One region of the Bradyrhizobium sp. CCGE-LA001 genome, then DNA from elsewhere that is predicted to be linked to it. Evidence: riboswitches for the same ligand, from Rfam matches in the RefSeq annotation. Region 1 holds a riboswitch; the other holds the start of a gene.

Region 1 (4,179 bases):
GAATTTGATCACCTCGGATTCGGTCACCTGGGCCAGCTCGTCGGCGGTGCCGACGATGGTGTAGGCGATCAGATGCGGCAGATGGCTGGTGATGGCGAGCACGAGATCATGATGATCCGGCGTCATCACCTCGACCTTGGCGCCCATCGCCGCCCAGAAGGCGCGCAGGTGCTCAGTGGCCGCCGCGTCGGTGCCATCGGGCGGGGTGAGGATGCACCAGCGGTTGATGAACAGCTCGGCAAAGCCCGAATCCGGGCCCGAGTGCTCGGTGCCGGCGACCGGATGCGCCGGCACGAAATGAACGCCTTGCGGCAGATGCGGGGCCATGTCCCTGACCACCGCGCCCTTCACCGAGCCGACATCGGAGACGATCGCCCCCGGCTTGAGATGAGCAGCGATCTCCTGTGCAACGGGCCCGCAGGCGCCGACGGGAATGCAGAGGATGACGAGATCGGCGTCCTTCACGGCCTCCGCGTTGGTCGCCACCACCTCATCGACGATGCCGAGTTCGGCGACGCGGGCGCGCGTCTTCTCCGAGCGCGCGGTGGTGACGATCGTGCCTGCCAGCCCCTGGAGCTTCGCGGCGCGCGCGATCGAACCGCCGATCAGGCCGAAGCCGATCAGCGCCACGCGCTGGAAATGCGCCTGCGTGCTCATTTGCCGGCCATGAAGTCGCGCAAGCCCTCGACAACGAGGCGGTTCGCCTCCTCGGTACCGATGGTCATGCGCAGCGCATGCGGCAGGCCGTAATTCTTCAGCGCGCGCAGCACCAAGCCCCGCTTAGTCAGGTAGGCGTCGGCCGCGTCCGCGGTCTTGCCCTCGGTCGGGAAATGGATCAGCACGAAATTGGCGACGCTCGGGGTCACCTTCAGGTCGAGCTTGCCGATCTCCTCGGTCAGCCAGTTGCGCCAGGTTTCGGTGAACTGCTTCGACATCGCCTGGTGCGCGGTGTCCTCGATCGCGGCGACCGCGGCGTACATCGCCGGCGTCGACACGTTGAAGGGGCCGCGGATGCGGTTGACGGCGTCGATGATGTGCTCGGGCCCGAACATCCAGCCGATGCGCAGTGCGGCAAGTCCGTGGATCTTGGAGAAGGTGTGCGTCACCACGGTATTCTCGGTGGTGGCGACGAGCTCGATCCCCATTTCGTAGTCGTTGCGCGAGACATAGTCGCAATAGGCGGCGTCCAGCACCAGCAGCACGTGCGACGGCAGTCCGGCGCGCAGCCGCTTGACCTCGTCGAACGGCACATAGGTGCCGGTCGGATTGTTGGGGTTGGCGAGCCAGACCAGCTTTGTCTTCGGCGTCACGGCGTTAAGGATAGCGTCGACGTCGCAGGTGAGGTTTTTCTCCTGCGCGATGACGTTCTTGGCGCCCACGGCCATGGTCGCGATCGGGTAGACCAGGAAGCCGTGGGTGGTGGAGATCGCCTCGTCGCCCTGGCCGAGATAGGTGTGGGCGAGCAGATTGAGGATCTCGTCGGAGCCGGCGCCGCAAATGATGCGGTTGGGATCGAGCCCGAAGGAGCGGCCGATCGCCTCGCGCAGCACCCGCGAGGTACCTTCCGGATAGTCTTCCAGATGATCGGCGACGCGCTTGAACGCCTCGATCGCCTTCGGCGAAGGCCCGAACGGCGTCTCGTTGGCCGAGAGCTTGAACACCTTGCGGCCCGGCTCCGGCACCGGGCTCTTGCCGGGCGTATAGGGTGCAATATCGAGAATGCCGGGATTCGGCACGGGGCGGGACATCTTCAACTCCGGATAGGCTGGGCGGCTCGCGACTTACGATTTCGCCCCGGTCGGGGGCACCGTATAGCGCGTTGCGTGGCTGCCGACGAGGGCCGTGGAGCGCACCGAGGCCCCCGCCTCGATCAGGGCAGCCCTGATTTTGTCGATGCTGGTCGCATGCGTGACCGAGACCAGCAGGGCCGCGCCGTCGAAGGCGGTGTCGGGCACCGCCACGATCTCGGCCAGCGGCGACAGGGCGCGCGCGACCTCGGCGTTCCAGCCCGACACGCGCACGCTGAAGGTCTCGACCTCGGTCACCAGGGCGCTGTCGGCGACGCGCGAGATCGCGAACACCGGCAGCGCGGCCGGATGGTCGGCGCGCTCGACGAAAGGCATCCGCGCGATGATTTTCGGCGCGCCGTCCGCTTCCAGCTCCAGCCACCACGGCGTGCGGCTCGACGTCGCCGAGACCAGTGCCAGGTCGCCCTTGGATTTCGCCACCGCTTCGACCGCAGCCTGCGCGCTGAAATGTGCGACGTAAGGCACCGTGAAGCCGAAATGGAAGCGCGCGGAATCGCGCATCGCAGGCTCGCTCACCGAGATGTCGGCATGCACGGAGAACGGCGCCTGGACATAGGTGAAGGTCGAGATGATGACGCGCCAGATGCTCTCGACCGTGTCGAGCGGCAGGATGCCGCGATGGCGCTGCACGATCTCGCGCATCATCGAAGCCTCGCGCGCGGGGCGGAACGCCGAGCCGACCTCCTGGGTCTGCTTCACCTGGATCAGGCGGTCGATGATGTCGCCGCGCTGCATCAGGAGGCGATGCATGCCCTCGTCGATCGCATCGATCTCCTTGCGCAATTCCTGAAGCGACGGTGGCGCGGGCGGGCGTTGGGACATATCTGACGGGTGCTGTTGAAAGGCGTTCCAATGCGGATTGGCCAGTGCCGTCACCGCTGCGGTCGATGTCCTGATTAGGCAGTCAGCGCGGCGAAAGCAAAGAGAAATGCAAAGGGAAATTAGGCCCTTTCGGCCCGCAGGCTGGAGGCAAATCCGGTTGATCCCGGTCGCGACTTGACGAAAACCGCCTCAGCCAGTAGATTTTGCCTGTTCCGTGGTCATTTGAGCCGGCCGGCTTGCAGCCACGTTAAAAAACTCGCTAAACAGGCCGGGGACGCTTCCGATCCCGGCCGAACCTATCGTTCAGGCCGGGTTTTTCATGGCCTGATGTCACTGCGGTCTGAAGTCCGATCGCACATGAGGTCGATGGTCAGATGGGCAGCGTCAAGTCGATTCCGAGTCCCGCGATCAGCACCGATGATCGGTCGCATGAAGTGGATCATCCGAGCTCGGAGGTCGCGCATTTTGGCGACGATCAACCGTTGCGGCTCGATTGCGGCGTGGATCTCTCGCCGTTCCAGATCGCCTATCAGACCTATGGCGAGCTGAACGCCGATCGCTCCAATGCCATTCTGGTCTGCCATGCGCTGACCGGTGATCAGCATGTCGCCAATGTCCATCCCGTCACCGGCAAGCCCGGCTGGTGGGAGACGCTGGTCGGCCCCGGCCGCCCCATCGATCCCAAGCACTACTTCATCATCTGCTCCAACGTGATCGGCGGCTGCATGGGCTCGACCGGTCCGGCCTCGATCAATCCTGCCACCGGCAAGGTGTGGGGCCTGGATTTCCCCGTCATCACTATCCCCGACATGGTGCGCGCGCAGGCGATGCTGATCGACCGACTCGGCATTGACACGCTGTTCGCGGTTGTCGGTGGCTCGATGGGCGGCATGCAGGTGCTGCAATGGACGGCAGCCTATCCGCAGCGCGTGTACTCTGCGCTGGCGATTGCCTGCTCGACGCGGCACTCGGCGCAGAACATCGCCTTCCACGAACTAGGCCGCCAGGCCGTGATGGCCGACCCCGACTGGCACAATGGCGGCTATGCCGACCGCGGCATCCATCCGCATCGCGGCCTCGCGGTGGCGCGCATGGCCGCGCACATCACCTATCTCTCCGACGCCGCGCTGCACCGAAAATTCGGGCGCCGCATGCAGGATCGCGAGCTGCCGACCTTCTCGTTCGATGCAGATTTCCAGGTCGAGTCCTATCTGCGCTACCAGGGTTCGTCCTTCGTCGAGCGTTTCGATGCCAACTCCTATCTCTATCTGACGCGCGCGATGGACTATTTCGACATCGCCGCCGACCATGGTGGGGTGCTCGCCAAGGCGTTCGCCGGCATCAAGACGCGCTTCTGCGTGGTCTCCTTCACCAGCGACTGGCTGTTTCCGACCTCGGAATCCCGCGCGCTGGTGCATGCCCTGAACGCGTCGAGCGCGCGGGTGTCGTTCGCCGAGATCGAGACCGATCGCGGCCATGACGCCTTCCTCCTTGATGTGCCCGAATTCTTCGACATCTCCCGCGCCTTCCTGCAATCGGCAGGCAAGGC
Region 2 (4,179 bases), 1.3 Mb from region 1:
CCGTCGGCAACGCCGATCTGGCGGGAGGGGGCTGATGAAGGCGAAGGTTCTCCTGAGCCTGGTCCTGCTATGCGGTAACCTCGCCGCGCCCCTGGCGCGCGCCGGCGATGCTGCGCCTGCTGCTCCGGCCGTGCCCCCGGCATGCGAACTGCCGTCCTATCTGCTTACCAGCGAAAGCCAGCTTCCCAAGGTCGCCGACGCGGTCAAGAGCGGCAAGCCGCTGGAAATTCTGGTCATCGGCAGCCGCTCGACCACGATTCCATCCTCGGAGAGCAGCTCCTATCCAGCGCGCATGGAGGCGACGCTGAAGGACAAGCTGCCGCCCTCGGAGGTGGTGCACGTCTCCGTAGAAGTACAGAGCAAGAAGACGGCAGAGGAAACGGCCGGCACCTTCGTTAAGCTGATGGAAGCAAAAACGCCTACTTTGGTCATCTGGCAGACCGGGACCGTGGATGCTATCCGAGCCATCGATCCCGACGATTTTCGCGGCGCGGTCACCGAAGGGGTTACTGCATTGCAAAAGGCAGGGGCAGACGTCGTCTTGATGAATTTGCAGTACAGCCCGCGTACCGAAACCATGATCTCGACACAGCCTTTTCTCGATAATATGCGCGTGGTGGCGCAGGAGCACGACATCCCGCTGTTCGATCGCTTCGCGATCATGCGGCAGTGGAATGATCAGGGCCAGTTCGACCTGTTCAACCCAACCCGCGGCCCTGAGCTGGCGAAACAGGTCCATGATTGCCTTGGCCGGGCGTTGGCACAGTTCGTGATCGACGCAGCCCGTCTGGAGCCGGCCCAGCAGCAAAATTGAGGTCTAGCGTTAATGAGTTTTCTCCGCCCTTTTTGCCTGACGCCAGCGCTGGCTGCGATCGCAGCGGCGCTGCTGCTGTTGCTGACGCCCGCGTCGCCGTCTCGCGCGCAGACGCACGCTGCACAGACGACGCCCGCGCAGCCGGCTGATCCCGCCTCCGCCTCGCACGCACAAACCACCGTCGCTGCGACATCTCCCGAGCAGCGCGGCATCACGGCCCGCGCCATCGACAAGGTGAAGGAGGTCGCAAAATCCGCCGGCGACATTTTCAGCCGCGTGCCCTGCCTGCCGCCGAAGGGCGGCTCGAAGGCGATGGGCTCGCTGCCGCATGTCGCAAGCAAGCTCGTCGCCGGCCAGCCGGTCGTCATCGTTGCGTTCGGCTCCTCGTCGACCGCGGGATTCGGCGCGAGCTCGCCGGAGTTCAACTATCCGAACCGTCTCGCGGCGCAGCTGCGCCGGCACTATCCGACCGCCGACATCACCGTCGTCAACGCCGGCGTCGGCGGCGAGGACGCGCCCGAGATGATGAAGCGCCTTCAGACGCAGGTGATCGACGTCCATCCGGACATGGTGATCTGGCAGGTCGGCACCAACGCCGTGCTGCGCAACCTCGATCCCGGCGATACCGCCAAGCTGGTCGAGGACGGCATCTCCCGAATCCAGGCCGCAGGCGGCGCCGACATCGTGCTGGTCGATCCGCAATATTCGCCGGCCGTTAACCAGCGCGCCGAGAGCGCCGGCAAGATGATCAAGCTGCTTGGCAAGGTTGCCGAGCTCCGCAAGGTCGGCATCTTTCCGCGCTTCGAGGTGATGCGCGACTGGCACGAGAACCAGTCGATCCCGGTCGAGGGCTTCGTCATCGCCGACGGCCTGCACATGAACGATTGGGGCTACGCCTGCTTCGCCCAGCTGCTCGGCGACGACATCATCCGCTCGGTCGGCCAGATCAGGCTGGGCGTGAACGTGCCGGCGGACGTGCGAGCGTATCGGCCGATGTGACGAGACGCGAATGGGGAATGGCGAGTAGCGAATAGGGATTGCACTCGCTATTCGCAACTCACTATTCGCCGCTCACGCCTTCTCCAGCGCCGCGGTCAGATCCTCGATCAGATCATCGGCATGCTCCAGCCCCGCAGAGAAGCGGATGAAGCCTTCGCTGATGCCGAGTGCGGCGCGGTCTTCCGGCTTCAGGCGCTGATGCGTCGTCGTGGCTGGATGCGTGACGAGGCTCTTGGCGTCGCCGAGATTGTTCGAGATCTTCGCCAGCTTCAATTCGTTGAGCACGCGGAAGGCGGCCTGCTTGCCGCCCTTGACCTCGAAGCCGACCAGCGTCGAGCCGCCGCGCATCTGCTTCTTCACCAATGCTGCTTGCGGATGATCGGCGCGGCCGGGATAGACCAGCCGCGAGACCTTCGGATGGCTCGCCAGTACCTCGGCAATGCGTGCTGCGGTGTCGGTCTGCGCACGCACGCGCACGCCCAGCGTCTCCAGGCCCTTGAGCAGGACCCAGGCATTGAACGGCGAGATCGACGGGCCGGTCTGACGCATGAAATTGTGGATGTGCTCGGCGATGAAGGCTTCCGAGGACAGGATGATGCCGCCGAGGCACCGGCCCTGGCCGTCGATATGCTTGGTCGCGGAATAGACGACGACGTCGGCCCCTAACGCCAGTGGGCTCTGCCAGATCGGGGTTGCGAACACGTTGTCGACGACGAGCCGCGCACCGCCCTTGTGCGCGATCTCGGCGATGGACGGGATGTCGAGCACGTCCAGCGTCGGATTGGTCGGGCTCTCCAGGAAGAACGTCTTGGTGTTCGGCCGCACGGCCCGCTGCCATTGGTCGAGATCGAGCCCGTCGACCAGCGTGGTCTCGATGCCGTAGCGCGGTAGCAGATCTTGGATGACATAGAGGCACGAGCCGAACAGCGCGCGGGAGGCCACCACGTGATCGCCGGCCTTCAGCGGCGCCAGGATCGCGGTCGTCACCGCCGCCATGCCGGTTGCCGCCGAGCGCGCGGCTTCCGCGCCTTCGAGCTCGATCATGCGGCGCTCGAACATCGAGATGGTCGGATTCGAATAACGCGAATAGATGAAGCCGGGATCCTCGCCCTTGAACCGCGCCTCGCACTCCTCGGCACTGTTGTAGACATAGCCTTGCGTCAGGAACAGCGCCTCCGACGTCTCGCCATATTGCGAGCGCAGGGTGCCGGAATGGACCAGGCGGGTTTCGGGGCGGTAGGTGGCAGGTGACTTCGACATAGGACCCTCCGATATGACCGTCTCGTCGAAAACGGTCACAAAAAAACCGGCCTGGATATCTCCACGGGCCGGGATCACAGAGGTCCCCGGCCTGTTTAGCGACTTATTTAACGTGGCTGCAAGCCGGCCGGCTCAAATCACCACGGGATAAGTGATGCTCATATTCCGCAATGCTCTTTCCGTCAAGGCGTCCATCGGATAGCCGTAAAAGGCTAGTATTTCCCGTATGTCGGGATGTGTTTGCTCCCTGATGAGGACCCCCGGTTGACGTTCACGGTCGCTGCCGACGCCAATGGTATCCTGCCCGACCGCATGATCGCGGCGATGGCGGAGGCGGGGCTCATCCTGCCTGCCTACGATTTCGTCGAAAGCCAGATCCAGCCGGCGAGCCTCGATCTGCGCCTCGGCGACATCGCCTATCGCGTCCGCGCCAGCTTCCTGCCCGGTCCCGGCGCCACCGTCGCCGAGCGCATCGACGAATTGAAGCTGCACGAGTTCAGCCTGGCCGACGGCGCGGTGCTGGAGACCAACTGCGTCTACATCGTGCCGCTGCTGGAGAGCCTTGCGCTGCCGCCGGAGATCGTCGCGGCCGCGAACCCCAAGAGCTCGACCGGCCGGCTCGACGTCTTCACGCGCGTGATCGCCGACGGCACCCGCCGCTTCGACATGATCGGCGCCGGCTATCACGGTCCGCTCTATGCCGAGATCAGCCCGAAGACGTTTCCGGTGCTGGTGCGCGAAGGCTCGCGCCTGTCGCAGGTGCGCTTTCGCACCGGCGATGCCATCCTCAACGCCGACGAGCTCGATGGCTTGCATGCCACTGAGCGCCTCGTCGACATCGACGATGCCGACCTCTCGGGCGGCGTCGCTGTGTCGGTCGATCTGTCGGGCGAGAAAGCGAACGGCTTCGTCGGCTATCGCGCCAAGCGCCATACCGGCGTCGTCGACGTCGATCGCCGCTCCGGCTATGCGGTGGAGGACTTCTGGGAGCCGATCTCGGCCCGTCCCGACGGTAGCCTGATCCTCGATCCCGGCGAGTTCTACATCCTCGCCTCCAAGGAAGCCGTTCAGGTTCCGCCCGACTACGCCGCCGAAATGGTGCCGTT

Evidence for each region. A riboswitch is a leader RNA that binds a small molecule or an ion and turns the genes downstream of it on or off. The one in region 1 is predicted to bind S-adenosylmethionine.
Region 2: linked by a shared signal. The riboswitch ahead of BCCGELA001_RS34285 (O-succinylhomoserine sulfhydrylase) and the one ahead of metX (homoserine O-acetyltransferase MetX) in region 1 are both predicted to bind S-adenosylmethionine.

The regions. Positions count from the first base shown of each region.
Region 1 covers NZ_CP013949.1:1,022,489-1,026,667, forward strand. The annotation lists gene BCCGELA001_RS04970 (prephenate/arogenate dehydrogenase family protein) at 1-657, opposite strand, end outside; gene hisC (histidinol-phosphate transaminase) at 654-1,748, opposite strand; gene BCCGELA001_RS04980 (chorismate mutase) at 1,782-2,630, opposite strand; SAM riboswitch at 2,835-2,914, shown strand; gene metX (homoserine O-acetyltransferase MetX) at 3,005-4,179, shown strand, end outside.
Region 2 covers NZ_CP013949.1:7,541,378-7,545,556, reverse strand. The annotation lists gene BCCGELA001_RS34300 (OpgC domain-containing protein) at 1-35, shown strand, start outside; gene BCCGELA001_RS34295 (SGNH/GDSL hydrolase family protein) at 35-814, shown strand; gene BCCGELA001_RS34290 (SGNH/GDSL hydrolase family protein) at 827-1,813, shown strand; gene BCCGELA001_RS34285 (O-succinylhomoserine sulfhydrylase) at 1,886-3,073, opposite strand; SAM riboswitch at 3,148-3,227, opposite strand; gene BCCGELA001_RS34280 (2'-deoxycytidine 5'-triphosphate deaminase) at 3,308-4,179, shown strand, end outside.